3 regions of the Massilia suwonensis genome follow, and region 1 is predicted to be linked to each of the others. Evidence: predicted binding sites of a transcription regulator. Region 1 holds the regulator's gene; each other region holds the start of a gene.

The links. Region 1 encodes LexA, which represses DNA repair genes until DNA is damaged. Its sites were predicted from a motif close to ACTGTATNNNNATACAGT; they were not measured.
Region 2: recA (recombinase RecA) is a predicted target of LexA. The motif match lies at 5,480-5,497, and genes of this name have one in related genera.
Region 3: ACFPQ5_RS18745 (DNA topoisomerase IV subunit B) is a predicted target of LexA. The motif match lies at 1,785-1,802, and genes of this name have one in related genera.

Annotation. Positions count from the first base shown of each region.
Region 1 is NZ_JBHSMR010000013.1:1,575,172-1,585,824, forward strand. It holds gene ACFPQ5_RS15115 (inorganic phosphate transporter) at 1-592, opposite strand, end outside; gene ACFPQ5_RS15120 (DUF47 domain-containing protein) at 614-1,240, opposite strand; gene ACFPQ5_RS15125 (replicative DNA helicase) at 1,317-2,702, opposite strand; gene rplI (50S ribosomal protein L9) at 2,831-3,283, opposite strand; gene rpsR (30S ribosomal protein S18) at 3,320-3,610, opposite strand; gene priB (primosomal replication protein N) at 3,652-3,945, opposite strand; gene rpsF (30S ribosomal protein S6) at 3,975-4,361, opposite strand; gene ACFPQ5_RS15150 (DUF6289 family protein) at 4,656-4,904, shown strand; gene lexA (transcriptional repressor LexA) at 5,064-5,699, shown strand; gene ACFPQ5_RS15160 (SEL1-like repeat protein) at 5,780-6,544, opposite strand; gene ACFPQ5_RS15165 (tetratricopeptide repeat protein) at 6,622-7,401, opposite strand; gene ACFPQ5_RS15170 (cystathionine gamma-synthase family protein) at 7,571-8,812, opposite strand; gene purF (amidophosphoribosyltransferase) at 8,820-10,346, opposite strand; gene ACFPQ5_RS15180 (CvpA family protein) at 10,397-10,653, opposite strand, start outside.
Region 2 is NZ_JBHSMR010000013.1:2,529,162-2,539,814, reverse strand. It holds gene ACFPQ5_RS19520 (6-phosphofructokinase) at 1-545, opposite strand, end outside; gene ACFPQ5_RS19515 (sodium:solute symporter family protein) at 766-2,814, opposite strand; gene ACFPQ5_RS19510 (DUF4212 domain-containing protein) at 2,811-3,125, opposite strand; gene ACFPQ5_RS19505 (sensor histidine kinase) at 3,115-4,650, opposite strand; gene ACFPQ5_RS19500 (response regulator transcription factor) at 4,647-5,369, opposite strand; gene recA (recombinase RecA) at 5,559-6,653, shown strand; gene recX (recombination regulator RecX) at 6,712-7,170, shown strand; gene ACFPQ5_RS19485 (hypothetical protein) at 7,336-7,695, shown strand; gene ACFPQ5_RS19480 (DUF2889 domain-containing protein) at 7,940-8,503, shown strand; gene sucC (ADP-forming succinate--CoA ligase subunit beta) at 8,566-9,735, shown strand; gene sucD (succinate--CoA ligase subunit alpha) at 9,751-10,632, shown strand.
Region 3 is NZ_JBHSMR010000013.1:2,368,875-2,379,527, reverse strand. It holds gene ACFPQ5_RS18745 (DNA topoisomerase IV subunit B) at 1-1,596, opposite strand, end outside; gene ACFPQ5_RS18740 (response regulator) at 1,888-2,703, shown strand; gene ACFPQ5_RS18735 (gamma-glutamyl-gamma-aminobutyrate hydrolase family protein) at 2,776-3,762, shown strand; gene ACFPQ5_RS18730 (hypothetical protein) at 3,986-4,315, shown strand; gene ACFPQ5_RS18725 (YbdK family carboxylate-amine ligase) at 4,471-5,607, opposite strand; gene ACFPQ5_RS18720 (cation:proton antiporter) at 5,597-6,787, opposite strand; gene ACFPQ5_RS18715 (CPBP family glutamic-type intramembrane protease) at 6,914-7,519, shown strand; gene ACFPQ5_RS18710 (DUF4166 domain-containing protein) at 7,516-8,061, opposite strand; gene ACFPQ5_RS18705 (saccharopine dehydrogenase NADP-binding domain-containing protein) at 8,058-9,158, opposite strand; gene ACFPQ5_RS18700 (vWA domain-containing protein) at 9,325-10,497, opposite strand; gene ACFPQ5_RS18695 (GNAT family N-acetyltransferase) at 10,491-10,653, opposite strand, start outside.

The DNA of each region.
Region 1 (10,653 bases):
TTTGCGCGTCGTTGCCGCCGTGGCCCAGCGAGTAGCCGGCTGCCGACACCAGCTGCAGGCGGCGGAACCAGACGTCGACTTTGCGCGGTGTCGATTTCACGAAGATCCAGGACACCAGCAGCATGATGATCGAGCCGAGCACGAAGCCGAGCATCGGAGCGACCACGATGAAGATGACGGTCTTCCACAGGCCTGCCGCGACCAGCGCGCCGGTGCCCGACTTGGCCACTGCCGCGCCGACCAGGCCGCCAATCAGCGCGTGCGAGGACGAGGACGGGATGCCGTAGTACCAGGTGATGATGTTCCAGACGATGGCCCCGACCAGGGCCCCGAAGATCACGTAATGGTCGACCACGTGCGGGTCGATCGTGCCCTTGCCGATCGTCTGCGCCACCTTCATGCTGACCACGAAAATGGCGATGAAGTTGAAGAAGGCGGCCATGGCGACGGCCGATTGCGGTTTCAGCACCCCGGTCGAGACGACGGTCGCGATCGCGTTCGCCGAATCGTGGAAGCCGTTCATGAAGTCGAACACCAGCGCGAGCAGCACCAGCAAACCCAGCACGTAAATGCTGATAGTTAAATGTTCCATAATTATTCTTGTTGTGGAAGCTTACGCGTTCTCGACGATGATGCCTTCGATGATGTTCGCCACGTCTTCGCAGCGGTCGGTGACGGTCTCGAGGATCTCGTAGATCGCCTTCATCTTGATCAGGTTGCGCACGTCCGGCTCGTCGCGGAACAGTTTCGACATCGCGGCGCGCATCACGTGGTCGGCGTCCGATTCCAGGCGGTCGATTTCTTCGCAGATGGCGACGATCTTCTGGGCGTTGCCCATGTCGTGCAGCAGGCCGACGGCCGATTGCACCTTCTCGCAGCAGGCCAGGCACAGTTCGGCCAGGCGCTTCGCTTCCGGCGTGACGGCGTGCAGGTCGTACAGGGAGATGGTCTGGGCCGCGTCTTCCATCATGTCGAGGATGTCATCCATGCGCGTGATCAGCTTGTGGATGTCGTCGCGGTCGATCGGGGTGATGAAAGTCTTGTGCAGCAGGTCGACGGTGGCGTAGGTGACTTTGTCCGCCTGCTTTTCGATGCTCTCGACGGCGTGCGTGCGGTTTTCCAGGTCGTCGAAGTTGGTCATCAGGCCGACCATCTCGTGCGCACCCTTCACGCACAGCGCAGCGTGCTGGTTAAACAAATCAAAAAACTTGCCCTCGGTGGGCATCAGGCGTCCAAACATTAATGGTTCTCCGTGTAAAAACTTGGGACTGCAAGGGTGCGCTGCGTAGCAAGCGAAGCAGCGTCACAATATCGGCTTAATCGCCCTGGTAGACGGCGAGGTTACCGCTGTAGTTGCCAAACTTGGTGTACTGGCCGATCCAGGTCAGGCGGATCGCGCCGATCGGACCGTTACGCTGCTTGCCGATGATGATCTCGGCGGTACCTTTATCGGGCGAGTCGGCGTTGTAGACCTCGTCGCGATACAGGAAGATGATCACGTCCGCATCCTGCTCGATTGCGCCCGATTCGCGCAAGTCGGACATCACGGGACGCTTGTTCGGGCGCTGTTCCAGGGAGCGGTTCAGCTGCGACAGTGCGATGACGGGGCAATGCAACTCTTTCGCCAGGCCCTTTAGCGAACGCGAGATCTCGGAAATCTCGGAAGCGCGGTTGTCGCCCGGCTGGCTGCCCTGCATCAGCTGCAGGTAGTCGACGATGATCAGGCCGAGCTTGCCACATTGGCGCGCCAGGCGGCGCGCGCGTGCGCGCATCTCGATCGGGTTCAGCGCCGGCGTCTCGTCGATGTAGAGCTGGGCATCGTTCATCTTCTGGATCGCGTGCGTCAGGCGCGGCCAGTCCTCGTCGTTGAGGCGGCCGGTACGCAGGCGGTGCTGGTCGAGCTGGCCAACCGAACCGAGCATACGCATGGCCAGCTGGGCGCCGCCCATCTCCATCGAGAACACGGCGACCGGCAGGCCCGCTTCGATGGCGACGTTCTCGCCGATGTTCACCGAGAACGCGGTCTTGCCCATCGACGGACGGCCGGCGACGATGACCAGGTCGCCCGGCTGCAGGCCCGAGGTCATCTTGTCGAGGTCGATGAAGCCGGTCGGCACGCCGGTGATCTCGCCCTGGTTTTCGCGAGAATACAGTTCGTCGATGCGCTCGACGACCTGGGTCAGCAGCGGCTGCACGGCGGTCCAGCCCTGGGCGCCGCGCGCGCCCTGCTCGGCGATGGCGAAGATCTTGGATTCGGCTTCGTCAAGCATCTGCTTGACTTCCTTGCCTTGCGGATTGAACGCGTTGCCGGAAATTTCGTCGGCGACGGTGATGAGTTTGCGCAGCACGCCGCGGTCGCGCACGATCTCAGCGTAGCGGCGGATGTTGGCGGCGGACGGCGTGTTCTGGGCCATCGCGTTCAGGTATTGCAGGCCGCCCACGTCGTCGGCCTTGCCGAGCGAGACCATGGCCTCGTAGACCGTAATCACGTCGGCCGGCTTGCCACTGTTAATCAGGCGCACCATCTGTTCGAAGATGATACGGTGGTCGTAGCGATAAAAATCGTCCGCGTGCATGAAGTCGGCAATACGGTCCCAGGCCGCATTGTCGCGCAGGAGGCCGCCGATGACGGACTGTTCTGCTTCGATGGAATGCGGGGGAATGCGCAGCGATTCGATTTGCGGATCTGCGGGGGTATTCATGGCGGGCATTATAACCTTTCCGGTCACACGGCTGAAATAATTGGCGAGTTTCCGGAAATAAAAAAAGCCGGGATAACCCGGCTTTTTCTTTAAAACAACAGCTTACTGACTGTAAACTGCGGACTTACTTAGGCAGCTTCGCCGACGACAGCGATCGTGATTTCCACGACGACGTCGGTGTGCAGCGCGACGGCAACAGGGTGCTCGCCGGTGGTCTTCAGCGGGCCGGTCGGCAGACGCACTTGCGCCTTTTCGACTGCGAAACCTTGCTTGCTCAGGGCTTCGGCGATGTCGAAGTTGGTGACCGAACCGAACAGACGGCCGTCGACGCCGGCTTTCTGTGCGATGGTGATGGTCATGCCGCTCAGCTTGTCGCCCTGGGCTTGCGAAGCAGCCAGCTTTTCAGCAGCAGCTTTTTCCAGCTCGGCGCGCTTGACTTCGAACTCGGCCACAGCGGCCTGGGTTGCACGGCGGGCCATCTTTTGCGGGATCAGGAAGTTACGTGCGTAACCGTCCTTGACCTTGACCACGTCGCCCAGGTTGCCGACGTTAACAACTTTTTCCAAAAGGATAACTTGCATATTTTTCTCCAGGATGTTCTGAACTGACAGCCGCGATTAGGCGTTGTGCAGGTCGGTGTACGGCAGCAGCGCGAGGTAGCGTGCGCGCTTGATCGCGGTGTCGACCTGGCGCTGGTAGTGCGCCTTGGTGCCGGTCAGACGTGCCGGCATGATCTTGCCGTTTTCCTGGACGAAGTCCTTCAGGGTGTCGACGTCTTTGTAATCGACCTGTTCCACGTTTGCAGCGGTGAAGCGGCAGAACTTCTTACGCTTGAACAGCGGGTTCTGCTGTTTGCGCTTGAGTTTTTCTTTAGCCTTGTTTTTGTCGAACTTTTTACCGAATGCCATTTTGAGGCTCCTGTATATCTAAAAGGTGGGCCGCTAGGTAATTAAGCGGCAGCACTGAAATCAATGATGTGAAACACCAGGGCTTTGCTGTTGCGATTCTTCCTGGCCAGAAATCCCGTGAACTGGTGCGCGGCGCCCAGCTCTGCTGCTGCGAAACGGCCCGAAATTTCTCCCGCGGCGAACGCGGCGATTTCAAACTGGACCTGTCTCTCCACTCCTGCCTCGACCTGCTGCGAATTGTGCATCAGGATTGCCGAGACGACCGGCACGCCGGCGGGGGTGTAGCGCAGTACGTCGCGTTCAGCAATCGTCGCGACGACTTGAAGCTGGTTCACTAGGAGTTCACGATTCCTGGCAGAAGAATTCAGGCAGCGGCGGCCGGGGCAGCAGCCGGGGCTTCTGCGCGGTGGCTCTTGGCTGCGTCTTCGCGCTGGACCGACTTCATCATTGGCGATGGAGCGGTTTCAGCTTTCTTCATCTTCACGGTCAGGTGACGCAGCACGGCATCATTGAACTTGAATGCGGTTTCCAGCTCGACCAGGGTCTCGTTGTCGCACTCGATGTTCATGCAGATGTAGTGTGCCTTCGGCAGCTTCTGGATCTGGTAAGCCATCTGGCGACGGCCCCAGTCTTCCACGCGATGGATGTTACCGCCGCGGCTCGTCACCGTGGTCTTGTAACGCTCGATCATCGCCGGGACTTGCTCGCTTTGGTCCGGGTGGACGATAAAAACGATTTCATAATGACGCATGCAACACTCCTTGAGGACGTTTAAACAAATGCCCACCTCGGCGTCAAGACGAGTGTGGGAAGGGAAAGCCGGCAATTATAACGCGACTTCGAGCGCAGCACAATCACCCTAGGGGCAGGCAGCAGGGGCCAGGTACTTCTGTACGCCAGAGCTAAGCGTATAACCCTGCATGGATAAAATTTGCAAGTTTGTTGATTTAACATTTTAACTATGCCAACTTTCCTTGTCGCAACTTTGCGACTGGGATCAAATGTGCGTTTCAGACCTAACTTCATCATTTTAAGAAAGAATGACATGAAACTGAAAAAAGCTTCCCTGATCGGTGCAGCGCTGGCCTTCGTCGCCGCTGCCGCCTATGCAGCGCCGCCGTACGGCTACACGAATATTTACTATAGCGATGCAACATACTCGGTCGAGGTGGGCCACGCTGAATTCACCTGTTCCGGCCGGTGGTATCGATCTGGTGAAGAAACGGACTATTTCGTCAGGACGAACGAAAACCAATGCCGCTGGGGCGGCTGGGACCTCGATCCCTGGGGCTGATACATAGGTAATATGTAGGTAATCGAAGAGCATACGTTGGCTTGACCCGACGTATGCTCGCGATGAACAGCTTAAATTGCCTGCACTTGAAAGTATCACTTGCAAATCCACGAATACTGTACAAAAATACAGTCTGAATCATTAACCCGTGGTAGATCCATGCTCAAGCTCACTGCAAGGCAAGAACAGATCCTGAACCTGATCAAGGAAGCGATCGACAATACCGGCTTCCCGCCGACCCGCGCCGAAATCGCCAAAGAGTTGGGCTTCAAGTCGGCCAACGCCGCCGAGGAACACCTGCAGGCTCTGGCCCGCAAAGGCGCCATCGAGATCGTTTCGGGCACTTCGCGCGGCATCCGCCTGATCGGCGCCTCCACGCCGGAACCGGTGCCGCACGTGCCGGCCGCCCTCCTGATGTCGCTGCCGCTGGTCGGCCGCGTCGCCGCCGGCTCGCCGATTCTGGCCCAGGAACACGTCGAGGCCACCTACAACGTCGACCCGGCCATGTTCGGCGCCCGCCCCGATTTCCTGCTGAAAGTACGCGGCTGGTCGATGCGCGACGCCGGCATCATGGATGGCGACTTCCTCGCCGTCAAAAAGATCGACAGCGCCAAGAATGGCCAGATCGTCGTCGCCCGTCTCGGCGAAGACGTCACCGTCAAGCGCTACCGCAAGACCGGCGACACGATCGAGCTGCTGCCGGAAAACCCGGACTTCAAGGTCATCCGCGTGGAACCGGGCGACGAGTTCGCGCTCGAAGGCCTGGCGGTTGGCTTGATGCGCAGCTGGCACTGACCGGCGCATTCGACCTGCACACCGGATCGCTGCATCGGATCATAAAAAAAGCCGCTTACGCGGCTTTTTTACGTCCCGGTTTATTTCCCGGTCTGGCTGTAATTGCTCCTGCGCGCATCGATCTCGCGTTGGCGCTCGGCCGAAGGACCAGCGTCGATGATCGCCTTGTGTTCCTTGACGTAGGCTTCGGTCGCGCTGCGCCAGGCGGCAACGTCGGCGAGGACCAGCTTGGCACTTACCTTGGCCTCTTCCACCAGGTTTTCCTGCACCGTCGCCAGATAGGTCTTGGCGCGTTCGGTCTCTGACGCGTTCATGAGCTTCACGACATCGGCGGGAATGCGCTTGACGAGGGGCGAGGAGGCGTTCATGTTTTCGACGAAACCGTTGTAGCAGGCTTGCCAGTTGGAGATGGCCGCCGACACCCGCTCGATCTCGTCGGGCTGCTTGGAGATGGCCGGGATCCGGGGCGCGGGACAGTAATACTTTCCGCTTTTCAGCTCGGCTCCATCGTATTTGCCTACCCAATAATCGATGTCGGCGCGCCGCTCCACGCGCTGCTGCATGACGACCAGGGAGCTGGCGGCCACCGCATTGCCTTTGGCGGCCGCCTTGCGGAACCATGCCTCGGCCTTGGCCTCGTCCACGGCGCCCGCTTCGCCGTACCAGTACATCTGGCCCAATTGCTGCTGGGCGTCGACGTTGCCGGCATTGGCCAGCCTGGTGTACAGCGCGAGGGCTTCCGGATATTTTTTCTGCTCGAACAAGGCGTTGGCAGCGGCGAGATCGTTCGCGGCGCTGACGGGCAAGCTCGCGAACAGGACGGCACAAAACAGGAATTTTTTCATGGGAGTAACAGGTTGAGCAAGGCCCATCATACTGCGAGATGCGGCCCTGCTCAACCGGGAAGTCGCTTCCCTGCGGATTATTTACCTGTACTTACCCGCGCGTCCGTACCGCCGTGCAGGCGCAATTCGTTGTCGCGCACGATGCGCGTGGTTTCCAGTTCGATCTGGCGTTTGCGGCGCACGTTCTCTTCCTTGACGAAGGACTGGGTCGCCTTTTCCCAGGCGTCGCGTTGCGCCAGGGTTGCATTGGCCTGGGTTTGGGCGTCGGCCAGGATCTTGCGGTAGGTCGGCTCGATATGGGCCTGCACGCGTTCGAATTCGGCCGGGCTCATCATGTCGAGCACGTCCTGTGGAATCACTTTACCTGGGGGCATCGCAGCATTGAAATTGCTGACGAAGCCGTTGTAGCACTCCTGCCACGTGGCGACGGAAGCCCTGACCGCCTGGATTTCCTCGTTGGTCTTGGACAGGACCGGGATCGCCGGCGCTGCGCAGGCGTACTTGCCGGAACGCAGCTCTTCGCCGCGGTATTCGCTCATCCAGTAGTTGATTTCCTTGCCGCGGGTCTTGCGCCGCTCGAGGATGGCCAGCGACTCCCTGGCATCGGGCACGCCGGCAGCGGCCGCTTTTGCCATCCAGTCGCGCGCGGCATCCAGGTCTTGCGCCGTGCCGTCGCCGAACCAGTACATTTCAGCCAGGCGGAACTGCGCTTCCGGGTTGCCGGCCTGCGCGGCCTTGGTATAGAGCGGTAGCGCCTTGGCATAATCCTTGGCGGCCAGCAGCCGGTTGGCATCGGCGAGATCGTCGGCGCTGGCAGTGAGGCAGACGAAAAGGAGGGAGAATACGAGGCGGCGCATGACATCGTCCTTTCAGGTTGTTATTGAACGATGATAAAACGGTAATGTTTGTAGCGCAATGCATTCTGCATGCGGGCAGTGTCGTGTTTTCACATCCTATCGCCGCGCGACTGCCAGGCCGGCGGCAGGATGCAAGCTCATGCCGCCATCCCGGGCGCCTGTTTCTGCTTCAGGCCTCCAGCGCGCCGCGGAAGTCGTCCAGCAGATCCTCGGTATCCTCGATCCCCACCGACACCCGGATCAGCGACTCGGCAATCCCCATGCTCGCGCGCCGCTCTGCGCCCATCTCGAAGAAGATCGTGTGCGCCACCGGAATCACCAGGGTGCGCGTGTCGCCAAGGTTGCTGGCCGGGATCGCCAGGTTCAGGCGGTTCAGATAGTCGAACGGATCGATATCTTCGCGCAGCTCGAAGCTCAGCAGCGAGCCGCCCGCGCGGAACAGTTGGCTGGTGATGCCGTGTTGGGGATGGGATTCAAGGCCCGGGTAGTGGACTGCGGAGACGCGCTCGTCGCTTTCGAGCATCTGCGCCAGCGCCAGCGCGTTGGCGCAGGTGCGCTCCATGCGCAGCGCCAGGGTTTCGGCGCCGACGGCGATGTGGTGCGCCGCTTCCGGACCGAGGGCGGCGCCGAAGTCGCGCAGGGCTTTCGCGCGCAGCTGGGCCATGCCCTGGGCTGCACTCGGCTGCTTGCGGAAGTTGGCGGCGATGTTCGGGTAGGCGCTCCAGTCGAACAATCCCGTATCGGTCAGCGCGCCGCCGAGAGCGATGCCGTGGCCGGCGATCGATTTCGTCAGGGAATTGACGACCAGGCCGGCACCGACTGCCTTCGGGCGGAACAAATACGGCGTGGTCATCGTGTTGTCGACCACGTACAGGATGCCGCGCGCGCGGCACAGTTCGCCGATGCGGGCCAGGTCCGCCACTTGCGTGCGCGGATTGGCGATCGTCTCGACGAAGACCATGCGGGTGTTCTCGCGCAGCACCGCTTCGACGTTGGCGGCGTCGGTCGCGTCGACGAAATCGACCTCGACGCCCTGCCCCGCCACCGTCTGCCACAGGCTGTTGGTGTTACCGAACAGGAAGCTCGACGAGACGATGTGGTCGCCCGCCTTCAGCAGCGCCTGGAACAGCGCGCCGATCGCCGCCATGCCGGTGCCGAAACACAGGCTGGCGACGCCGTCTTCCATCTTGGTGATCTTGTCTTCCAGCGCCGACACCGTCGGGTTGCCCTGGCGGCCGTAGCGGAAGCCCGGCTCCTTGCCCTGGAACACGGAAGCCAGCTGGCGCGCGTCGTCGTAGCCGAAGGCGACCGAGGTATGCACCGGCTTGTGCAGCGAACCCTGCTCGATCGCCTTGCGGCGGTCGTTGTGCAGGATGGTGGTCGTGAAACCGTAGTTCTTTTTCTCGCTCATGACAGGCTTACTCGGCGGCGACCGGCGGATTGAGGTTCAGCTGGGTACGCACCACGTCGTCCTGCGACACGCCCTTGCCGCCGTTATGGCGCGCGGTCTCCAGGTTGTCGAGGTAGGCCGGGGTCACGTCGCCGGTGATGTACACGCCGTCGAAGCAGGATGCCTCGAAATTCGTCAGCGCCGGGTTCACGTCCGAGATCGAACGCTTGAGCGCGTCGATGTCCTGGTAGACCAGGCGGTCGGCGGTGATTTCCTTGCACACTTCCTCGACGGTGCGGCCGTAGGCGATCAGCTCGTCGCGGGTCGGCATGTCGATGCCGTAGACGTTCGGAAACAGCACCGGCGGCGCGGCCGAGGCGAAGAAGACTTTACGGGCGCCCGCTTCGCGCGCCATCTGCACGATTTCGCGGCTGGTGGTGCCGCGCACGATCGAATCGTCCACCAGCAGCACGTTCTTGCCCTTGAACTCGGAGCCGATGGCGTTGAGCTTCTGGCGCACCGATTTCTTGCGCATGCCCTGGCCAGGCATGATGAAGGTACGGCCGATGTAGCGGTTCTTGATGAACCCCTCGCGGTATTCGACGCCGAGCTTCAGCGCCAGCTGGATCGCGGCCGGACGCGAGGAATCCGGGATCGGCATGACGACGTCGATTTCCTCGACCGGAATCTCCTTGCGGATCTTGTCGGCCAGGTATTCGCCCATTTTCAGGCGCGTGGCGTAGACCGAGGCGCCGTCGATCACGGAGTCCGGGCGCGCCAGGTAGACGTATTCGAAGGCGCAGGGATTGAGCGAGGGATTTTCCGCGCACTGGCGCTCGTGCAGGACGCCATCGTTATCGATGAACACGGCTTCGCCCGGCGCGACGTCGCGCAGGAAGCGGAAACCGATGCCTTCCAGGGCCACCGATTCGCTGGCGACCATGTACTCGACGCCGTTCTCGCCTTCGTTCATGCCGATGCACAGCGGACGGATGCCGTAGGGGTCGCGGAAGGCGAGCATGCCGTGGCCGGCGATCTGGGCCACGACGGCATAGGCGCCACGCACCCGGCGATGCACCACGCCGACCGCCTTGAAGATGGCTTCGGCGTCGAGCGAATAACCGTTGGCCGCTTCCTGGATCTCGTGCGCCAGCACGTTGAGCAGCACCTCGGAGTCAGAATTGGTGTTGATGTGGCGGCGGTCGTTGCGGAACAGGGCTTCCTTGAGCTCGGCCTGGTTGGTCAGGTTGCCGTTGTGCGCCAGCGTGATGCCGAAGGGAGCGTTCACGTAGAAGGGCTGCGCTTCTTCCTCGCTCGAGGAGCCGGCGGTCGGGTAGCGGCAGTGGCCGATCCCGGTATTGCCCTGCAGCGAACGCATGTTACGGGTACGGAACACGTCGCGCACGAGACCGTTGGCCTTGTACATGGAGAACATGCTGCTGTGATTGGTTGCAATGCCCGCTGCGTCCTGGCCGCGGTGCTGCAGCAGCAGCAATGCGTCGTACAACAACTGGTTGACGGGAGTTTGCGAGACGACGCCGACGATGCCACACATGGTGCGCTCCTAAGAACTGAATGCTGTTACGAAAGGATTTAAAAACGAAACTAAAAATGTACGTGCTGCGCCAGCGCAGCAGGGAGAAATGGCTTGACGGTGCGCGCTCCGGCCTCGGCCAGCGGGGACAGCAGCGCGTCTTTCCAGAATGCTTGTTGGGGAATGGCTGTCATGGAACACAATATGACGGCGGCCAGCACGATTACAATCCCGCGCGCCAGGCCGAACAGGCCGCCGAGGCCGCGGTCCGCGAGCGTCAGGCCGGCCGCGTCGATCAGCGCGCCGATCGCCAGGGACAGCAGTCCCA
Region 2 (10,653 bases), 950 kb from region 1:
CGGCCCATGACGACGCCGACGTAGACGCCGGGCAAGGCGGCATTGTCGAGATTGGCACCGGCAAAGGCCTGGGCCACGAAACGCGCGGCCGAGGGAAAGCCGGGCGTGTGGTCGTTGCCGACCAGGTCGTTGTCGATGGTTTTCGGGATGTGGATGCTGCGCAGCGGGTAGCCGGCCGCGCGCGCTTCCTCGCTGACGATGCGCACCGTGTCGGCCGAATCGTTGCCGCCGATGTAAAAGAAATGTTCGATCTCGTGCGCGCGCAGGACCTCGAAGATGCGCTGGCAATAGGCCATGTCCGGCTTGTCGCGGGTCGAGCCCAGCGCGGAGGAAGGCGTGGCCGCCACCAGCTCCAGGTTGTGGCTGGTTTCCTGGGTCAGGTCGAGGAAGTCTTCGTTGACGATGCCGCGTACCCCGTGCAATGCGCCGTAGATGCGGTTGACGTTGCGAAAGCGCCGCGCCTCCAGGGTCACGCCGACCATCGACTGGTTGATGACGGCGGTCGGGCCGCCGCCTTGTGCGACGAGGATTTTGCCGGATGACATGGAACCTCCGTGATTATTAGGGGTAGTCGAGGCCAATGGCCTCGACTACGGCTTCATCGGAGTCCCGACTCCACGCGTGATACGTATCGGCTCCGCTTTCGTGCGCGATGACCTTGCAGCTACGTATCACCGCGTGGAGTCGGGACTCCACCCTACGACAATCCAGAATATCACCGGTCCGCGAGCGCGGCCATACGGTCCGGATAAAGTCGCTTTCTCGCTACTCCGGCGCCCGAATATAGTCGACCAAGGCATCGCTCCCCCGCGCCGGCGGCGCCGTCAGCAAACTGGCAAGCACCACCGCCAGCATCCCCGCCGGCACCCCGAAGATCCCGGCCGACATCGGCGCGATGTCGAACCAGGCCGCATCCATGCGCCCGCCCAGCATCGGATGCACGCGGATCATGTAGTACAGGCAGACCAGGAAGCCCCCCACCATGCCGGCGATCGCCCCGGCGTGGTTCGCGCGCTTCCAGAACACGCCCAGCACCAGCGGCGGGAACAGGGCGGATGCCGCCAGCGAGAACGCGGCGCCGACCAGCGACAGAATGTCGGCCGGCTTTTGCGAGGCGGCATAGGCGGCGATGAAGGCGACGGCCAGCAGCAGGAGTTTCGAGATCGTCACCCGCTTCTGGGTCGAGGCGCCGGGATCGACGATCTTGTAATAGATGTCGTGCGAGAGCGCGTTCGAGATCGCCAGCAGCAGGCCGTCGGCGGTGGACAGGGCCGCCGCCAGGCCGCCGGCCGCCACCAGCCCCGAGATCACGTAGGGCAGGCCGCCGATTTCGGGTGTGGCCAGCACCAGCACGTCGCCGTCGATCGCGATTTCCGCCAGCTGCACCAGGCCGTCGCCGTTGATGTCGACCACCTGGATCAGCGGATTCACCTTGTCGATATTCGCCCAGTAGGAAATCCAGGTCGGCAGGGAAGAAAAATCGCTGCCGACCAGGCTCGTATAGATGTCGTATTTGGCCAGCACGGCCAGCGCCGGGATGCTCAGGTAGATCAGCAGGATGAAGAACAGGGTCCAGAACACCGAGACCCGGGTCTCGTGCACCGAGGGCGTGGTGTAGGAGCGCATCAGGATGTGGGGTAAGGCCGCGGTACCGAACATCAGGCAGAACACGAGGGCCAGGAAATTATTGCGGCGCGCATTCGATTCCGCCTCGGTCGCGCCGGCGAAGGGCGCGGCATGCGGTTGCGGCGGCTGGGCGCGGGCGAGCAGGCGCGCTCTCTGTTCGCGCCACAGGGCGTCGGCATCCTCCGCCGTCTTCGGGTAGGCGGCCAGCGCCCGCTCGGCGCTGCGCACGTCGGCCAGCGACAGGTTGCGCAGGCGCGCCGTGTCGAGCCGGCGCTGCGCCTCGACCTTGCCTTGCTCCCAGGAGGCGGGCAGGGCGGCCAGGCGTTCCTTGTAGGCGTCGGCCTCCTTCTGGAAGCGGGCGCGCACCTCGTGCTCGCGCGGATCGAGCGCCAGCTGCGCTTCGCGCTGGGCCAGCTTCGGCAGCACCGATCCATAAGCCACCTGCGGCAAGGGATTGTCGGCATGCTTGGCCGACAGCCACATGGTCGGGATCAGGAAGGCGACCAGGATGATGATGTACTGCGCCACCTGCGTCCAGGTGATGCCGCGCATGCCGCCCAAAAACGAGCAGACCAGGATGCTGGCCAGTCCCAGGAAGATGCCGACCGAGAAATCGACCCCCGTGAAACGCGAGGCGATCAGGCCGACGGCGTAGATCTGCGCCACCACGTAGACAAAGGAGACGATGATGGTGGCGCCCACGGCCAGCGCCCGCACCGGCCCGCCGCGTCCGCCCGCGCCGCCGCCGTAGCGCACTGCCAGGTAGTCGGGGATCGTGTACTGGGCAAACTTGCGCAGGTAAGGGGCGATCAATAGCGCGACCAGGCAATAGCCGCCGGTCCAGCCCATGATGTAGGCGAGGGCGTCGAAGCCGGACAAATACAGGCCGCCCGCCAGGCTGATGAAGCTGGCCGCCGAGATCCAGTCGGCGGCGGTGGCCATGCCGTTGAACAGGGCCGGCACGCGGCGTCCGGCGACATAGTATTCGGTGACGTTCGAGGTGCGGCTGACGACGCCGATCGTCGCGTACAGCACGATCGTGGCGAACATGAACAGGTGGCCGATCCACAGGCGCGGCATGCCTTCGTTTTCCAGCACCGTCAGGGCCAGCAGGAAACCGGCGAAGCAGACGCAGAACCAGGCGTAGTAGCCGGAGAGGCGGCGGAAGTAGCGCTTCTGGCGGCTCATTCGGTCGGCCCCATGGTGCGCGCCAGGTCGCGGTCGTAGCGGCGCATGCGCCAGGCGTAGACGCCGATGATCGCCAGGCAGACGAGCGAGGCGCCCTGCGCCGCCATGTAGAAGGACAGGGGCCAGCCGAAGATCGTCACCCTGGACAGTTCGCGCGCGAAAAACACGGTGCAGAAACCGGTCGCCAGCCACAAGGCCATCAGCACGAAGGTCAGGCGGCGCGTGCGGCGCCAGTGGACGGCGCGGGCGGCCAGCAGGCGGCGCTGGCGCTCCAGGTCGGGCTCAATCGGTGGCGCGGTTTCAGGTGGCATCGAGGGTGTCGTCGACAGGTGGCGGGAAGGTCAGCCGGAACAGGCTGCCGGGGAATTTGGCCGAATGGCTGCGCGGATTATTGAAGATGTCGACCTCGGCGCCGTGCTGGCCGGCGATCTCGCGCACGATGGCCAGGCCCAGGCCGCTGCCGCTCGCGCTCGAGCCGAGGATGCGGTAGAAGCGCTCGAACACGTGGGCGCGCTCGTGCGGGGCGATGCCCGGCCCGGTATCCTCGACTTCGAGCAGGGCAACGTCTCCGTCGCGCCGCACGCGTACGGTGACGCTGCCGCCGGCCGGGGTGTAGCGCAGGGCGTTGTCGATCAGGTTCGACAGCAGCTCGCGCAGCATCAGGGCGTTGCCGGCGATGATCACGTCCTCGTCCTGGGCCTCGTAGCCGAGGTCGATGTTGTGGGCGAACGAGGCCTGCACCCAGTCCTGCACGACGCCGCGCGCCAGGCTGGCGAGGTCGAGCTCCTCGAAGGCGAGGCCGGCATGCGGCTGGTTTTCGGCGCGCGCCAGGGCTAATAGCTGGTTCACCAGGCGCGTGGCCGATTCCGAGCTCTTCGCCAATTGTTCGAGCGAGCGGTGGATCTCGTCGGGATCGAGCTGGCGCAGGGCCAGTTCCGACTGCATGCGCATGCCCGCCAGCGGCGTCTTCATCTGGTGCGCGGCGTCGGCGATGAAACGCTTCTGCATGTCGATGGTCTGGGAGAGGCGGCCCAGCATCTCGTTGAGCGAGCCGACCAGCGGAGAAATTTCTTCGGGCACCTGACGGGAATCGATGGGAGAGAGGTCGTCGGAAGAGCGGGCGCGGATGCGTTCCTGCAGTTCCGCAAGGGGAGACAGCCCACGCGAGAGGGCGAACCAGACCAGGGCCAGGATGATCGGCAGGATGATGAACTGGGGCAGGATCACGCCCTTGATGATTTCGTTGGCGAGCAGGGCGCGCTTGTCCAGGGTCTCGGCCACCTGCACCAGGGCTTTACGGGGGAAGGCGGGCGAGTTGCTGTCGGGCGGCGCCAGCGGATCGAGGTTGATGTACAGGTAAGCGATGCGCAGCGGATTGCCGTGCAGCGCGGCATTGCGAAAGTACACGGCGCCATCCTTGTCGGCCTCATCGTCGCGCGGGCGCGGCAGCTCGCGGTCGCCGTCGACATGGCGGCCGGCCGCGTCCACCACCTGGAAATACACGCTGTCGATGTCGTCCGCGCGCAGGATGTCGCGCGCGCTGTTCGGCAGGCGGGTGTTAATGACTCCGTTCTCCTCGCGCACCTGCTGGGCCAGCACCGTGACCCGGTCTTCCAGCGCATGATCGAAGGGTTGATTGGCGATCGATTTCGCGACCAGGTAAGTGATCGCGATACTCATCGGCCACAGCAGCAGCAGGGGCGCCAGCATCCAGTCGAGGATCTCGCCGAACAGCGAGTGCTGGATGTTTTCTTCCGGTTCCGGATTCGGCGGGACGTAGAGCGGCTCGGGCAGCGCGGCTGCCACGTCCGTCAAGCCCGCATCGCGTTCGTTCACTTCGATTCGGTGCTCGCGTCGGCCCCGGCGCCGCCGGTCACTGCGCGGGCGTCGGAATATTTTTCGAGGCAATAGCCGAGGCCGCGCACGGTGGCGATGCGCACGCCGCCGACCTCGATCTTCTTGCGCAGGCGGTGCACGTAGACTTCGATGGCGTTGTTCGAGACCTCCTCGCCCCATTCGCACAGGTGGTCGACCAGCTGCTCCTTCGAGACCAGGCGTCCGGTACGGGCCAGCAGGATTTCCAGCAGGCCCAGTTCGCGCGCCGACAGATCGAGCATCTGCTCGTTGATGTAGGCGCTGCGCCCGACCTGGTCGTAGACCAGCGGGCCGTGGCGGATCACGGTCGGGCCGCCGCCGGCGCCGCGCCGGGTCAGCGCGCGCACCCGCGCCTCGAGTTCCGACAGGGCGAAGGGCTTGGCCATGTAGTCGTCGGCGCCCAGGTCGAGTCCTTCGACGCGCTGCTCGACCGAGTCGGCCGCGGTCAGGATCAGCACCGGCAGCAGGGAAGAGCGCGCGCGCAGGCGGCGCAGCACTTCCAGGCCCGACATTTTAGGTAGCCCGAGGTCGAGGATCAGGAGGTCGAATTCCTGGGTCGAGAGGGCGGTGTCGGCGTCCTGGCCGTTACGCACGTCGTCGATCGCATAGCCGGACTGGCGCAGCGAACGCGTCAGTCCGTCGGCGAGTACGCTATCATCTTCGGCAAGCAAAATTCGCATAAGATCACCCTCTTAACGATTAGATATTCCCTCTACTCGCATTGTGTTTGATTTGGCGCAACAATGCGAGTCTTCTGCAACGTTCGAGCAAAATCTCGCTTGCCAAAACCACTGGATTTTTATACAGTAGTGACCTTGAAAAGCGTGAGGGTACCCACACCTTGGTACCTCCAAGACTGAGAGAAAATTATGGACGACAAAAAAGTAGCAATCAACGCCTCCGAAAAAGGCAAGGCACTGGCCGCCGCCCTCGCGCAGATTGAGAAGCAGTTTGGCAAGGGTTCGGTCATGCGCATGGACGCCAACATGCCGGTCGAAGAAGTGCAGACCGTCTCGACCGGTTCGCTGGGCCTGGACATCGCCCTCGGCGTTGGCGGCTTGCCGCGCGGCCGTATCGTGGAAATCTACGGTCCGGAATCGTCGGGTAAAACCACGCTGACCCTGCAGACCATCGCACAGATGCAAAAGCTGGGCGGCACCTGCGCCTTCATCGATGCCGAGCACGCGCTCGACGTCACCTATGCGCAAAAGCTGGGCATCAAGCTCGACGAGCTGCTGATCTCGCAGCCGGACACCGGCGAACAGGCGCTCGAAATCACCGACGCCCTGGTGCGTTCGGGTTCGGTCGACCTGGTGGTCATCGACTCGGTGGCGGCACTGACCCCGCGCGCCGAAATCGAAGGCGACATGGGCGATTCGCTGCCAGGTCTGCAGGCACGTCTGATGTCGCAGGCACTGCGCAAGCTGACCGCCTCGATCAACCGTACGAACACCCTGGTCATCTTCATCAACCAGATCCGTATGAAGATCGGCGTCATGTTCGGCAGCCCGGAAACCACGACCGGCGGTAACGCGCTGAAGTTCTACGCCTCCGTGCGCATGGACATCCGCCGTACCGGTTCGATCAAGTCGGGCGACGAGGTGATCGGTAACGAAACCAAGGTCAAGGTCGTCAAGAACAAGATCGCGCCTCCGTTCCGCGAAGCCCACTTCGACATCCTGTACGGAGAAGGCACCTCGCGCGAAGGCGAAATCCTCGATCTGGGCGCCGACAACAAGATCGTGGAGAAGTCCGGTTCCTGGTACAGCTATAACGGCGAACGTATCGGCCAGGGCAAGGACAACGCCCGCCTGTTCCTGAAAGACCGCCCGGCTCTGGCGCGCGAAATCGAGAACAAGGTCCGTGCCGCCCTTGGCGTGCGCGAACTGCCGCCAGTGGCAGCCGATGCAGCTGCCGGCGCAGGCGAAGAGAAGGCGCCGAAGCTGAAGGCTGTTTCGGAGTAATCGGGGCGGGATCGGGTGTCAGTCCGATGCTCGATCCCATCCGATGTGCTGCACCGCGATGCGCCAACCAGTCCTGAGCCTGAAAGCACGTGCCCTGCGCTTCCTCTCCATGAGGGAGCACAGCCGGCTCGAGCTCAAGCGCAAGCTGGCGCGTCATGCGGAGGAGGGCGACGACATCGACGCCCTCCTCGATTTTCTCGAGAAGAACAACTGGCTGTCGCAGGAACGCTTTGCCGAATCGCTGATTCATCGAAAGGCTGGGCGCTACGGTAACAGCCGTGTCATGGCCGAGCTGCAAAGCCACGGCGTCAATGGCGAAGCGCTGGCTGAACTGAAGTCCAATCTCGCCGAGAGCGAGACCGCGCGTGCGCTCGAGGTCTGGCAACGTAAATTCGGCACCGTCGCGCAAGACGCGGCCGAGCGCAGCAAGCAGATGCGTTTTTTGATGGCACGCGGCTTTTCCAGCAGTGCCGTGCGTGTGGCCCTGAAGGGTGCACCCGAGGACGACGAGTTTTAAGGTGCTCTAGATCGTCACCGCTGTCGCGACTGTCCGCGGCTCTCTTAGCTAATCATCTATTCCCAGGCGCCAGCGTGGAGCGCCATCCGGCGATATGCGCCCGCATATTCCTCAACCCCGGATGACGCTGCACGCTGGTTTTTGTTTGTCCAGAAAGTTGTCATCATGAAAACGACTTGTCTCCTCGTCTCCCTGTTCGTTCTTGCCGCCTGCGGCCGTCAGCCGGCTGAGCCGATCGGCATCTACCGGCTCGGTACGGCGGAAAAAACGATGGTGCTCGAGGTGCGGGCCAGCGGCGACTACGTGCTCCAGATCGATGGCCCGGACAGCATGACCGAGGAAATCCGCGGCCGCTGGGACGAGGCGCGCAGCGACAAAGCCGACGCTACGTTCCACGGCCTGGCCTGGCGCGGCGAGCAGCCCGAGCCGGCGCGCGCCCTGTGGCCCGTGAAATTCGACAGCGCCGGCGGCATCTGCATCGACGCCGCGGGATCGCTCTGCTTTACCAAGGACGGCGAGGCCTGACCGTCGGCTTTCATGCAGCGCGGCTACCCAAGATCAATATTGGCAAGCTTGCCACCTTTCCCGCCGACGCGTCCCCGCGCACGCTTTCTGCCCTCATGTTGCAGTGCAACTGGCCCCGGCCTGTGCTAAACTTTCACGGTTTAAGCAGCGCCGCATGAGCGGTTGTCGCCGCAGAAGCTGCGGTGACGTGCACTTTGCACACCGGCTGCATACATTTAATTGCCGCTCCGTCGGCACGGTTTTTATGCCTTTGTCCTCTCCCGCCCCGCGTTCCCTGCGGCATACACGCGCCATTACGGTCGAAGCGTACGCGCGCGACGATGGCCTGTGGGATCTTGACGCGCGCATTCGCGACATCAAGGCACGCGACATCGAACTGGCTTCCGGTACCCGTCCGGCCGGCACCGCCGTGCATGACCTCAGCCTGCGCATCACCATCAACCGTGACCTCGAGATCGTCGACGCCGAAGCCGCGTCCGATTCGGTGCCCTATCCCGGTTACTGCGACACCATCGGCCCCGCCTATAAAAAGCTGATCGGCCTGTCGCTCGCCAAACATTTTCGGTTGCACCTGAAAGACCGCCTCTCGGGCGTGCTCGGCTGCACCCACCTGACCGAACTGGCGCAGGTTTTGCCCACCGCGGCAATCCAGGCCTTCGCCGATGACGCATTCGAGACACGCAGCGCCACGCCACCGGGCGAAGCTGTGCGTCCGTATGAAATCGACCGCTGCCACGCGCTGCGCGCCGACGGCCCCGCTGTGGCAAAGTATTACCCGCGCTGGGTAATCAAGGCCGTACAGGGTTGAGACCGATGTCGAAGTACTTCAATTAACCTATCTAAATCAGTAACAGAAGAAGGGAAGCCAGCATGAAAATCCATGAGTATCAGGGCAAAGAAATCCTCCGAAAGTTCGGAGTGACGGTTCCGCGCGGCATTCCGTGCATGTCGGTCGACGAGGCCGTCAAGGCAGCTGAAGAGCTGGGCGGCCCGGTCTGGGTGGTCAAGGCCCAGATCCATGCTGGCGGCCGTGGCAAAGGCGGCGGCGTGAAGGTTGCCAAGTCGATCGAGCAAGTGCGCGAATACGCGAACCAGATCATGGGCATGCAGCTCGTGACCCACCAGACCGGCCCGGAAGGCCAGAAGGTGCGCCGCCTGCTGATCGAAGAAGGCGCCGACATCAAGAAGGAACTGTACGTCTCGATGGTCACCGACCGCGTGACCCAGAAGGTCGTGCTGATGGCCTCATCGGAAGGCGGCATGGACATCGAGGAAGTCGCTCACTCGAACCCTGAAAAAATCCACTCGATCGCGATCGACCCGTCGGTCGGCCTGACCGATGCTGAAGCGGACGACATCGCGACCAAGATCGGCATCCCTGCCGAATCGCTGGCCGAAGCCCGCCAGAACCTGAAAGGCCTGTACCAGGCTTACTGGGAAACCGATTCGTCGCTGGCCGAAATCAACCCGCTGATCCTGACCGGCAACGGTAAGGTCATCGCCCTCGACGCCAAGTTCAACTTCGACGCCAACGCCCTGTTCCGCCAGCCGGAAATCATGGCTTACCGCGACCTGGACGAAGAAGATCCAGCCGAAGTCGAAGCATCGAAGTTCGACCTGGCCTACATCTCGCTCGACGGCAACATCGGCTGCCTGGTGAACGGCGCCGGCCTGGCCATGGCCACCATGGACACCATCAAGCTGTTCGGCGGCGAGCCGGCCAACTTCCTGGACGTGGGCGGCGGTGCGACGGCTGAGAAAGTCACCGAAGCATTCAAGATCATGCTGAAGAACCCAGGCCTGAAAGCCATCCTGGTCAACATCTTCGGCGGCATCATGCGTTGCGACGTCATCGCCGAAGGCGTGATCACCGCATCGAAGGCCGTGTCGCTGCAAGTGCCGCTGGTCGTGCGCATGAAGGGCACCAACGAAGACCTGGGCAAGAAGATGCTGGCCGACTCCGGTCTGCCGATCATCGCCGCCGATACGATGGAAGATGCAGCCAAGGCCGTCGTCGCCGCTGCAGCTGGTAACGCCTAATTCAAGGAATAAAAAATGTCGATCCTGATCAACAAAGATACTAAAGTCATCACCCAGGGTATCACCGGCAAGACCGGTCAGTTCCATACCCGTATGTGCCGCGACTACGCGAACGGCAAGGCTGCCTTCGTCGCAGGCGTGAACCCGAAGAAAGCCGGCGAAGACTTCGAAGGCATTCCAATCTACGCCAACGTCACCGAAGCGAAAGCCGCTACCGGCGCGACCGTGTCGGTCATCTACGTGCCGCCGGCAGGCGCCGCCGCCGCGATCTGGGAAGCCGTCGAAGCCGACCTGGACCTGGCAATCTGCATCACCGAAGGCATCCCTGTCCGTGACATGATGGCCCTGAAGGACCGCATGGCCAAGGCCGGCTCGAAGACCCTGCTGCTGGGCCCGAACTGCCCAGGCCTGATCACCCCGGACGAAATCAAGATCGGCATCATGCCGGGTCACATCCACCGCAAGGGCCGCATCGGCGTCGTCTCGCGCTCGGGCACCCTGACCTATGAAGCAGTCGGCCAGCTGACCGCACTGGGTCTGGGCCAATCGTCGGCAGTCGGCATCGGCGGCGACCCGATCAACGGTCTGAAGCACATCGACGTGATGAAGATGTTCAACGACGATCCTGATACCGACGCGGTCATCATGATCGGCGAAATCGGCGGTCCTGACGAAGCCAACGCAGCACGTTGGGTCAAGGACAACATGAAGAAGCCGGTCGTGGGCTTCATCGCCGGTGTCACCGCTCCTCCGGGCAAGCGCATGGGCCACGCCGGCGCGCTGATCTCGGGCGGCGCCGACACCGCGCAAGCCAAGCTGGACATCATGGAAGAGTGCGGCATCAAAGCCACCAAGAACCCATCGGAAATGGCACGCCTGCTGAAGGCCATGCTGTAATACCGGACAGTTCTTGTTCTG
Region 3 (10,653 bases), 790 kb from region 1:
GAACAGGGTCAGCAGCAGGACCTGGATGTGCGAGCCGTCGACGTCCGCGTCCGACAGGATGCAGATCTTGCCGTAGCGCAGACCGCTCAAGTCAGGCGAATCGCCCTGCGAGTGCGGATCGACGCCGATCGCCACCGAAATGTCGTGGATCTCGTTGTTCGCGAACAGGCGGTCACGGTCGGTTTCCCAGGTGTTCAGCACCTTGCCGCGCAGCGGGAGGATCGCCTGGAATTCCTTGTCGCGGCCCATTTTCGCGGAGCCGCCCGCCGAATCGCCCTCGACCAGGAACAGCTCGTTGCGGGTGATGTCCGAGGATTCGCAATCGGTCAGTTTGCCCGGCAACACGGCCACGCCCGAGGATTTTTTCTTCTCGACTTTTTGCAGCGAGCGCATGCGCGACTGCGCCTGCTTGATGACGAGGTCGGCCAGCTTCTTGCCGTGCTCGACGTGCTGGTTCAGCCACAGTTCGAGCGGCGGTTTCGTGAAGGTCGAGACCAGTTTCACGGCGTCGCGCGAATTCAGGCGTTCCTTGGTCTGGCCCTGGAATTGCGGGTCCAGCACTTTCGCGGACAGCACGAAGGAGACGCGTGCGAACACGTCTTCCGGCAGCAGCTTGACGCCTTTCGGCAGCAGGCCGTGCAGTTCGACGAAGCCCTTCACGGCGCCATATAAACCGTCGCGCAGGCCGGACTCGTGCGAGCCGCCGCTCGGGGTCGGGATCAGGTTGACGTAGGATTCGCGCACCAGGCCGCCTTCCTCGTTCCAGGCCACGACCCAGGCCGCGCCTTCGCCTTCGGCAAAGGCTTCGTCGCCGGCCGGCGCGTATTGCGCACCTTCGAACAGCGGGATCACGGTCTGGCCGCTCGAGGTCTGCGCCATCGCTTCGGTGAGGTAGCCGCGCAGGCCTTCGTCGTAGCGCCAGGTCTGGACGTCGCCGGTCTTCGCATTGGTCAGCGTCACGGTCACGCCCGGCAGCAGCACGGCCTTCGAGCGCAGCAGGCGCACCAGGTCCGTCATCGGGATGTTCGGGGTGTCGAAGTATTTGCCGTCCGGCCAGGCGGTGACGCGGGTACCGTTCTTCTTGCCGCCGCGCTCGAAGGGAACCGAACTCAATGGCTCGATGACGTCGCCATCGGCGAAGACCAGGTTGTGGATGCCGTTGCCGTCCTCGTCCTTGCGCCAGACGGTGATTTCCAGGCGCTTCGAGAGCGCGTTGGTGACGGACACGCCGACGCCGTGCAGGCCGCCCGAGAAGGCATAGGCGCCGCCCGAACCCTTGTCGAACTTGCCGCCGGCGTGCAGGCGCGTGAACACGATTTCGACCGTGGACACGCCTTCTTCGGGGTGGATGCCGACCGGGATGCCGCGGCCGTCGTCTTCGACGGTGACGGAACCGTCGACGTTCAGGGTCACGCCGATGTTGCTGCAGTAGCCGCCCAGCGCTTCGTCCGAGGCGTTGTCGATCACTTCCTGGATGATGTGCAGCGGGTTCTCGGTCCGGGTGTACATGCCCGGACGCTGCTTCACGGGCTCGAGTCCTTTCAGGACGCGGATGGATGATTCGCTGTAATCGGGTGCGGGTTTCTTGGTTGCCATGCTGATCAGTGTTTTATCGAAAGCCTGCGCATTCTATATCTTGTCGGGAGGAAAAAGCAGGAGGGGCCGCCGGCAAATGCGCGGATTGTTCTTGTCAACGCGCGGAAACGTGACTAGATTGGTACGCAAGCTTGCTACGTCAAGCGGCCCCGAGAACCGTTGAGCGGAAGGCATGTATTGAGACTACTACTGTACATGCATACAGTAATAATCGCAAGACTCGCCATCTTACCGCAATCTGATCTGCAACAGGTCCGGACTCGTGACCGCCGCACGCACCGGATAATGATCATGCATGCACAAAAAACGCCGACCGCAGTCAGACTGCTCGGATTCTCGCCCTGTGCCACCGCGCACCTGGCGACCTTGCTGGCCAGCGCCCCGCGCTCGGGACCGCTGTATGCCTGCCTGCATGAGGACAGCCTGCAGGAGCCCGACATCGTCCTGGCCGACGGCACCAGTCCCGCTGCCCTGGCCTGGCTCGACGGCATGCGCTGTCCGCCGCCGGCCCTGGTCATCGGCGGCATGGCCCGCGCCAGCTACACCCAACTATCTCCACCCTTCGAACCGGACGAACTGTATGCCTGCATGGTGAAATTGCTGGCCGAGCGGCGGCGTGCATTGATGCTGCTCAGCGCGCGCGGCGAACCGCTGCTGGCTGAACGCCGGCGCCGTCCCAGGCTCGGACCAGATGCCGGCTGCCCCTCGGAACGCCAGCCGCCGCGCGACGGCAAGGTGCTGATCGTCGACAAGGGCGGCGCCTTCCGCGACCACCTGGCCGGCCTGGTGGGACCGAGCCGCCTCGCGATCGCCTGGACCGACAGCGCGCCGATGGCGGTGCGCCTGTGCGACGAGACGCCGGTGTCGCTGGCGATGATCAATACCGCCGCGCCCGGTATCGATCCCTACGGCCTGAGCCGGGACATCAAGGCGCAGCAAGGAGCGGAGAAGACGGCGGTCGTGCTGCTGGTGGGCCGCACTTTTAACTATGACAGCACGCTGGCGCATGGGGCCGGGGTGCGCGGGCTGCTCGACAAGCCGGTGGGGGACCGCAGCCTGGTGGCGATGCTTCAACGATTGGCGTCGCTTCCCGAGATGCCGGCGTGATCTGAACTCATCCGGTGTCACTTTGTTACAACTCTGAATCGTGCGCGAGCGTAGCGGGGCTATATTGGTCCCATGGCAGACGAACAAGTGAAGCAGCGCGGCGAGGCGCCCGGTCCGCCGCAGGAAAACCGCACTGAAACACCGCAGCGCATTCCCGACCGCCGCGCAGGCAATGGCGCGCCGCGCTACCAGCGTCCCGGCGACACGCCTTTCGCCCTGGCCGGCCGCGTCCTCAGTTCGCGCTGGCGCGCCCTGCGCGACCGCTTCAGCCGCGACTTCATGCGCCGCACCCTGCGCATCGGCGTGTCGGCCCGCATCTTTCACCCCGAACCGGGCGCTACCGGCCTGCGCAGCAAGAACCTGCAATATCTCGAGGAATCGATCGCCCAGTGGGTGATGTCGCGCGACGTGCTGGTGTTCATGATCCCGACGGTGAACACGAACGGCCTGCTCCACCCCAGCAATATCACCCTGCGCCACTACGCGCGCCACCTGGACGGCCTGGTGCTGCAGGGCGGGGCTGACGTCTCGCCCCAGACCTATTCCGAATCGCCGACGCGGCCCGAATGGAGCGGCGACCGCGCCCGCGATTTATACGAACTGGAACTGCTGCACGAATTCGTCGAGGCCGGCAAACCAGTGTTGGGCGTGTGCCGCGGCTGCCAGCTGATCAACGTCGCCTTTGGCGGCACCCTGTACCAGGACGTGGCGACCAACGTGCCGGCCGCGCTCGCCCACGTGCACACCGACTACGACGCCCACCGCCACGCGATCGAATTCCCGGCGGGTTCCTCGCTGGGCCGCATGTTCCCCAACGCGGGGCGGCCGATCGTGAATTCGATCCACCACCAGGCGGTCAAGGAGCTGGGACGCGACATCCGCATCGAGGCGATGTCCTATCCGGACGGGATCGTCGAGGCGATCCGCTACGACAAGGCGGATTTCGTGATGGGGCTGCAGTGGCATCCGGAATTTCACCGGGCGGGCGGCACCGACCTGCTCGACTGCACGCCTGTGCTGGACGAATTTTTACGGGCGGCGCGCGAGACGCGGCTCTAAGTCGCACCGCCTATGTTCATATTGTAGAAATGCGTGGAGTCAGGACTCCACCCTACGAATCGCAGCTGACGTAGGGTGGAGTCCCGACTCCACGTCTTGCGGCGTCTGGACAATGACCGCCTGGTTATGTTCACACGCTTGCAAAACCGCTTGCATCAGCCATCTCTCTTGATCATAATGAATGAGAATCATTCTCATTCACGACATGATCGAAGGGACTGTTATGAACGATCCACTTATCGGCAGCGCCGCGCCGTCGCCCGCCATGCCCCAGCGCGACGTCGTCATGCTCGCTTCCGTCCTGCACCTGATGTCGCACTACACCGCGCGCGACGAAAAGGACAAACCCTGCGTGCGCCTGGCCTCGGTGATCGAGCGCCACCTGAGCGCGCTGGCGCGGCTGCCGGACATCGACCCGGTGCTGCGCGCGACCTGCGAGCAGCTGTGCGAACGCTGGGCGGCGCTGGTGGACGAAGGGATGCCGCGGCCGGTCAAGCGTAATTTCATCGAGCGGATCATGCGAAGCAGCCGGGCAGGGGCGAGCCCGGCTTGATGAGGTAGCGGCTGAGTTGCGGGATATGTAGGGTGGAGTCCTGACTCCACGCGCGGAACGGGTGAGCAATCGAAACGCATGATCGGATACGCATCCAAGGTGGGATACGTTTCAAATGGTCATCCGTTCCAAACGCGTGGAGTCAGGACTCCACCCTACCTGCGCCGAAATCTCCGCTCGCCGCGGAACCAGTTAATGGCGGCATGCACCATCCCTTCCACGCTCCCTTGCTGCTCGTACTGCTGCCGCAACAGCGCCGCATCGCTCCCGTTGGCCGCCGCGGCCGCCAGGTGCTTTAAACCCTCCTGACTACCCAGCGCCGCCGCATACGGCTCCATCTTGCCAAGCGTCGCCAGGATATCCTCGCGCAGCGACACCGTCTCGTAGGTCTTCGGATGCGTGATCGCCCCCTCCAGCCCGAAGCGGCAAGCCTGGAAGCGGTTGTAGTTGTAGACGAGGTAATCGTCCTCGACGGGCGGCTCGTCGAAGCGCTCCAACAGATAACTGCACAGCGCCTGCAGATAGGCCGCCAGCGCCGCCGCCCGTTCGACGCTGAGCGGCGTGTCGCACACGCGCAGTTCGATCGTGCCGTACTCGGGCTTCGGCCGCAGGTCCCAGTAAAAATCCTTCATGCTCTTGACGATGCCGGTGCGCTCCATCTTCGCGTAGTAGTGCGATTCGAACTCGGACCAGGTCAGCATGAAGGGCGCGCGTCCGCTCATCGGGAAGGCGAACACGGAATTCAGGCGCGCCGAATCGAACAGGCTGTCGTGGCCCTGCACGAAGGGAGAGGAGGCCGACAGGGCGATGAAGTGCGGGATGTAGCGGCTCAGCGCATGCAGCAGGTACATCGCGTTGTCGCCGTCGCCGCAGCCGATGTGCACGTGCTGGCCGAACACGGTGAACTGCTTGGCCAGGTAGCCGTACAGCGTGGAGAGGTGCTCGAAGCGCGGCTTCGGGAAAATCTTCTGTTCCGACCAGTGCTGGAAGGGGTGGGTGCCGCCGCCGGCGATGCCGATGTTCAGCACGTCGCCGGCCGTCACCAGGGTGTCGCGGATTTCCTGCAGTTCGGCCAGCAGCGCCGGATAGTGCGAGTGCACGCTCGAATTAATTTCGATCATGCTCTCGGTGATCTCCGGCGTCACATTGCCGGGGAAGGGCTTACGGGACAGCAGGTGCAGCAGGTCGGGGCTGGCGGCGGTCAGGTCGAAGTCCGACAGGCTGACCAGCTGCAGTTCGAGTTCGACCCCGAAGGTCAGCGGCGTCGACTGGCTGAAGGGTTCAAGCGGCATGGCGCAGCTCCGGGGCTTCGCGGGCCCAGACCAGGGCGCGCTGGATGATGATCGGGCCGAATACCTCCAGCAGCATCGTCACCGCCGCCACCGAGCGCAACTCCTCGACCACGTGCACGCCGCGCAGGCGCGCGTGTTCCAGCAGCAGGATCACGAACACGGACAAGGGCGCCAGCGCCACCCCGGCCAGCGCGCCCTTGCGCCAGGAGATGCCGGACAGGTGGGCAAACGCCATCACACCCAGGGTTTTGGTGAGCAGGCGCGCCAGCACGATCACGACGGCGAGCACGCTGCCGGCGGCGACCTTCTCCCAGTCCAGCGTCGAGGCGGCGAACACGAACAGCAGTACCGTCAGCAGTTCGCCCAGCGCCCCGAAGCCGCGCTGCGCCTGGCTGTAGGCGACGCGCCGGTGGCGCGCGACCAGCCCGAAGGCGAGCGTCGCCACCACCGGCGACAGGCCGCCCGCGTACGACAGCGCCACCAGCAGGATCACCGCCAGCGCAAAGGCGACGGTGGCGTCCTGTCTCGGGTTCTTGAAGCCGCGCAGCAGCGCCGGCACGGCGAGGCCGAATACGGCGCCGGTGAGGATCGACACCGCCAGCAGCACCAGGCTGTTCCAGATGGCGTCGCCCAGGTCTTCGAAGGTGCGGAAGATCCAGAAAGCCACGACGACATTGAAGGCGAACACGGCCAGCACGCAGTTCTGGGCGGTCAGGTGCAGCACCCGTTCCGTCACCTGGCCCGAGCTGCGCTGCTCGTTGATTACGCGCACCACGGTCGCCGGCGAGGTCGCCATGGCCAGCGCGGCCAGCATCAGGGACGTCAATTGCGGCGTGCCGAAAGCAGTCGCGATGAAATAGACGGCAACGAAGGTGGACAGGGATTCGACCAGGCCGCTGACGCCGATCCAGGGATTGGTGCGCAGCCAGCGCAGGTTGATGCGGTAGCCGAGTTCGAACAGGATCAGGCCGAAGGCGACGTCGGCCAGCATCGAGGCGGCGCCGGCGTCGGGGGCCGGCAGCACGCCGAGCTGCGAACTGCCGAGCGCGAAGCCGACCAGCCCATAGAAACTGATGCGCGGCAGGCCGGTCCAGCGCTGGCCGAATTCCCCCGCGATCCAGGCGATGGCGATCGCGAGCGGCCAGGCAAGGCTGGTCAGGATCGGCAACAAATCGGGCATGCGGGCTCCTCGTGAACACATCGGCTGGTCTTTTGTCGATTTTACAAGAGCGATGCGCCGCGACCCGCGCACGATTGGGCGGACGCCGCTGCTAGAATGGCGCACCGCCATTCTTCATGCGTTTTCATGTCTCAACCGATTCCACCGCAACCGCAGGCCCAGGCACGTGCCCCGATTCGATTGACCGCCCAGGTGCTGACCTGCGTCGGCTTTTCCCTGATCGCCTGCCTGATCATTTTCGTGGCCCAGGACGATTTTCTATCCGTCATCCGCGGCCCGATGGGCGTCGCGACGCAGCTGCTGTGCGGCCTGGTGCTGTCGGCGCTGGCGGCGGTGGCTTCGTATGTCAGCTTTCGCCTGACGGCGAAATCGGAAGCGACGGCCAACACGATCAAGGCCTATGGCCGCCTCGACCTGTCGGGCCTGAATCCGGTCTGGATCAGCCTTGCCGCCGCGATCGGCGAAGAGCTGCTGTTCCGCGCGGCGCTGCAGCCGCTGCTGGGCGTGTGGATCACCTCGATCGTCTTCCTGCTGACGCATACGCCGGTGTACCAGTTCCGCCGCCTGAACAAGGCGACCCTGGTGCAGGCGGCCGGCGTGTTCGGCGCCAGCGTGGCGCTGGGTTTCATCTACCAGAACGTGGGCCTGCTGGCGGCGATGATGGTGCACACGGCGCTCGACGTGATCGGGCTGTATGTGGTCCGCAATACGCTGCGGGGAGCGCGCGCCTAGGCGTTCGCCGTTTCGTGCACCACCAGGTGCCCGGTATAGCCGGCCACCTGTCCCACCAGCGGCAGCGCGGCGCGCACCGTGAAATACAGGCGGCCGTCGCGCCCTTCCTCTTCGGCCACGATGCGCGGCAAGGCCCAGCGCGGGCAGGGGATGCCGAGGAATTTCAGGCCGTTTAAATGCATCGCCAGCCGGCCGTCGCGCGCGCTGAGCCGGAAGTGCAGCAGCGTCAGTCCCAGGCGCTCGGTCAGCTCGCCTTCCACCAGGCGCATGTGGGACCGCATCGTCTGCGTCGGGAAGTACCGCACCCACAGCTCCTCATCCGGCCGCGCATCGAGTTCGAAGCGGATCGCGCCGGACGAGGCTTTCAGGGGCGTGCCCAGGCACAGGGCCAGCAGCCGGGCCGGCAGCGATGCGGGCGCTTCGGTCTCCACCCAGCCGTGCAGCTCGCGCCGGCCGCGGGTGCGGTGAAAGGCCTGCACGGGTTCGGCCAGTTCCGTGAAGGCCGGTCCCATCACGGTTTCATACATCGAGCGTGCGTTCATGCTTCGGCTTTCATGGTGATGGCCAGGCCGGCCGCTTCGCGTTCGAAGTCCTGCAGCGACAAGAGTCCGAGGCAGGGCCGGGCGCCGGGCGCGAAGGTCTCGCCGGCCGCCAGGCGCCGTACCAGCGCCGCCGCGGCCAGGGTGGGAACGAAGGGTCCGTCGCCGTCCCTTGCGACCAGAGACCAGCTGCGCGTGTGCGCGCTGCCGTCCGTGCCTGTCCCGGTGACGCGCACGTGCATGGCGCCGGCATCGGAGCCGAGGTGGCGGAACCAGTCGGCGATCCGTTTCAGTAAAGGCGCATGAGCCGCCCAGTTGCGCACCAGGCCGCGCTGCGCCAGCAGGGCCATGACATTCATCCCCCAATGCAGCACATGCAGTTCGAGTCCCGCGCCGAAGCGGACCGCCGGCGTGCCGGCAAAGCGCGGGCCGAGCAGGACCAGGTCGGGCACGTCGCAGGCCGACAGCAGCCGGCGCCCGACCGGGGCCGGGTAGTCGTGGCTGCGGGTGCCGCGCCAGCCGATCGCGCCGCCCGGCAGCGGCTTGCCGCAATAGCCGAGGATGGCCTGGACGGTGGACAGGCCGCGGTCTGTGCGGTTGCCGGGACTGATGCCGATGTCGATGCTCGTCACCCGCGGCATGCCCTGGGCCAGCGCGTCGGCAGCGGCGCAGGACAGGGCCGGAACCGAACTGGCGCCGCTGGTGACCAGCACGCCGGCGCGCGCGGCGTCGTCATTAAGGGCGGCGATGCCGGCGACGAAATCGCGGCCGTCGGCGAGGTCGATGTAATGGGCTTGCGCGGCGATGCAGGCTGCGGCGACACCGTAGTCCTGGCCCTGGAAGGGGCCGGCGGTGTGGATGACGGCGTTCGCTTGCAGGGCGCGCAGTGCTGCGGCGAGCGATGGGGACGCGATGTCGAGCGCCGTGGCTTCGAGCCCTGAGGCGGCGCCGGGGGCGAGCTTGTCGACCAGCGCCTGGGCTTGCGTGCGGGAGCGGCCGGCGACGAGGATGTGCAGATTGGGCTGGCGGGACAGGAGGGTGGACAGGCGGCTGCCGAAGAAGCCGTAGCCGCCGATGACCAGGACGCGATAGGTGCTCATGCGTAGGTGTATAGCACGGGCGGAGTGGTGGAGGGAAGGGGGGCGGATCGAGCGGTGAAAATGGGTGGGCACGGGGCGCCCACCCTACGTTACGCATCGGCCAGCGATTGCCAGACCCGTAGGGTGGGCGCCCCGTGCCCACGCCGAATGTCGAGCAGCCCGCGGCTTACTTGCTCAACAAGCGCATCGCCCGCTCCAGTCCCTCGAGCGTCACCGGGAACATCCGGTTATTCATGATCTGCCGGATCACCGCGATCGACTGCCGGTACTGCCACAGGTGCTCCGGCTCCGGATTGAGCCAGGCGAATTTGGGAAACGCGCGGCAGAAGCGCGCCAGCCACTCGGCGCCGGCTTCCTCGTTGTTGTATTCGACCGAGCCGCCGGGCGCCAGCACCTCGTAGGGACTCATGGTGGCATCGCCCACGAAAATCAGGCGGGTATCGGCAGGGTACTTGCGCAGCACGTCCCAGGTGTCGAAGCGCTCGGCGTGGCGGCGGCGGTTGTTCTTCCACAGGTAGTCGTAGACGCAGTTGTGGAAGTAGTAGAACTCCATGTTCTTGAATTCGCTCTTCGCCGCCGAGAACAGCTCTTCGGTACGCTCGATGTGGTCGTCCATGGTGCCGCCCACGTCCAGCAGCATCACCACCTTGATCCGGTTCTTGCGCTCGGGCTGCATCTTGATGTCGAGGTAGCCGGCGTTGCTGGCCGTGGCGCGCACGGTCTCGTCGAGCGCAAATTCGTCGAGCGCGCCGGTGCGGGCGAAGCGACGCAGGCGGCGCAGGGCGACCTTGATGTTGCGCGTGCCGAGCTCGCGCTCGTCGTCGTAGTCCTTGTAGGAGCGCTGGTCCCACACTTTCACCGCGGTGCGGTTGCGGCCGGCGCCGCCGATGCGGATGCCTTCCGGATTGGTGCCGCCGTGGCCGAAGGGTGAGGTGCCGCCGGTGCCGATCCACTTGCTGCCGCCTTCGTGGCGTTCTTTTTGTTCCTTGAGCAGCTCGTTGAGGCGGTCCATCAGCTTGTCGTAGCCGAATTTGGCCAAAGCCGCCTTCTGCTCGGGCGTCAGCTCGCGCTCCATGCGCTTGATCAGCCAGTCGAGCGGGATCTCGCCCTTCGAGGTGTCGAACACCGCCTCGATGCCCTTGAAGTAGGAACCGAAGGCGCGGTCGAACTTGTCGAAGTGGGCCTCGTCCTTCACCAGCGTCAGGCGCGCGAGATAGTAAAACTCGTCTAGCGACGGGGCGATGACGGCCTTTTCCAGGGCTTCGAGCAGGGTCAGGAATTCCTTGATCGAGACCGGGACCTTGGCATTACGCAGCGCGAAGAAGAAGTCGATCAGCATGCGTGTCGGCTCAATTGGTAGTGCAGGTGCGATTTGATCTCGGGCCACTCGCCGCGCACGATGCTGTACATGACGGTATCGCGCACGGTGCCGTCGCGCCGCGGCGCGTGGTGGCGGATCACGCCATCCTTTTTCGCGCCCAGCCGTTCGATGGCC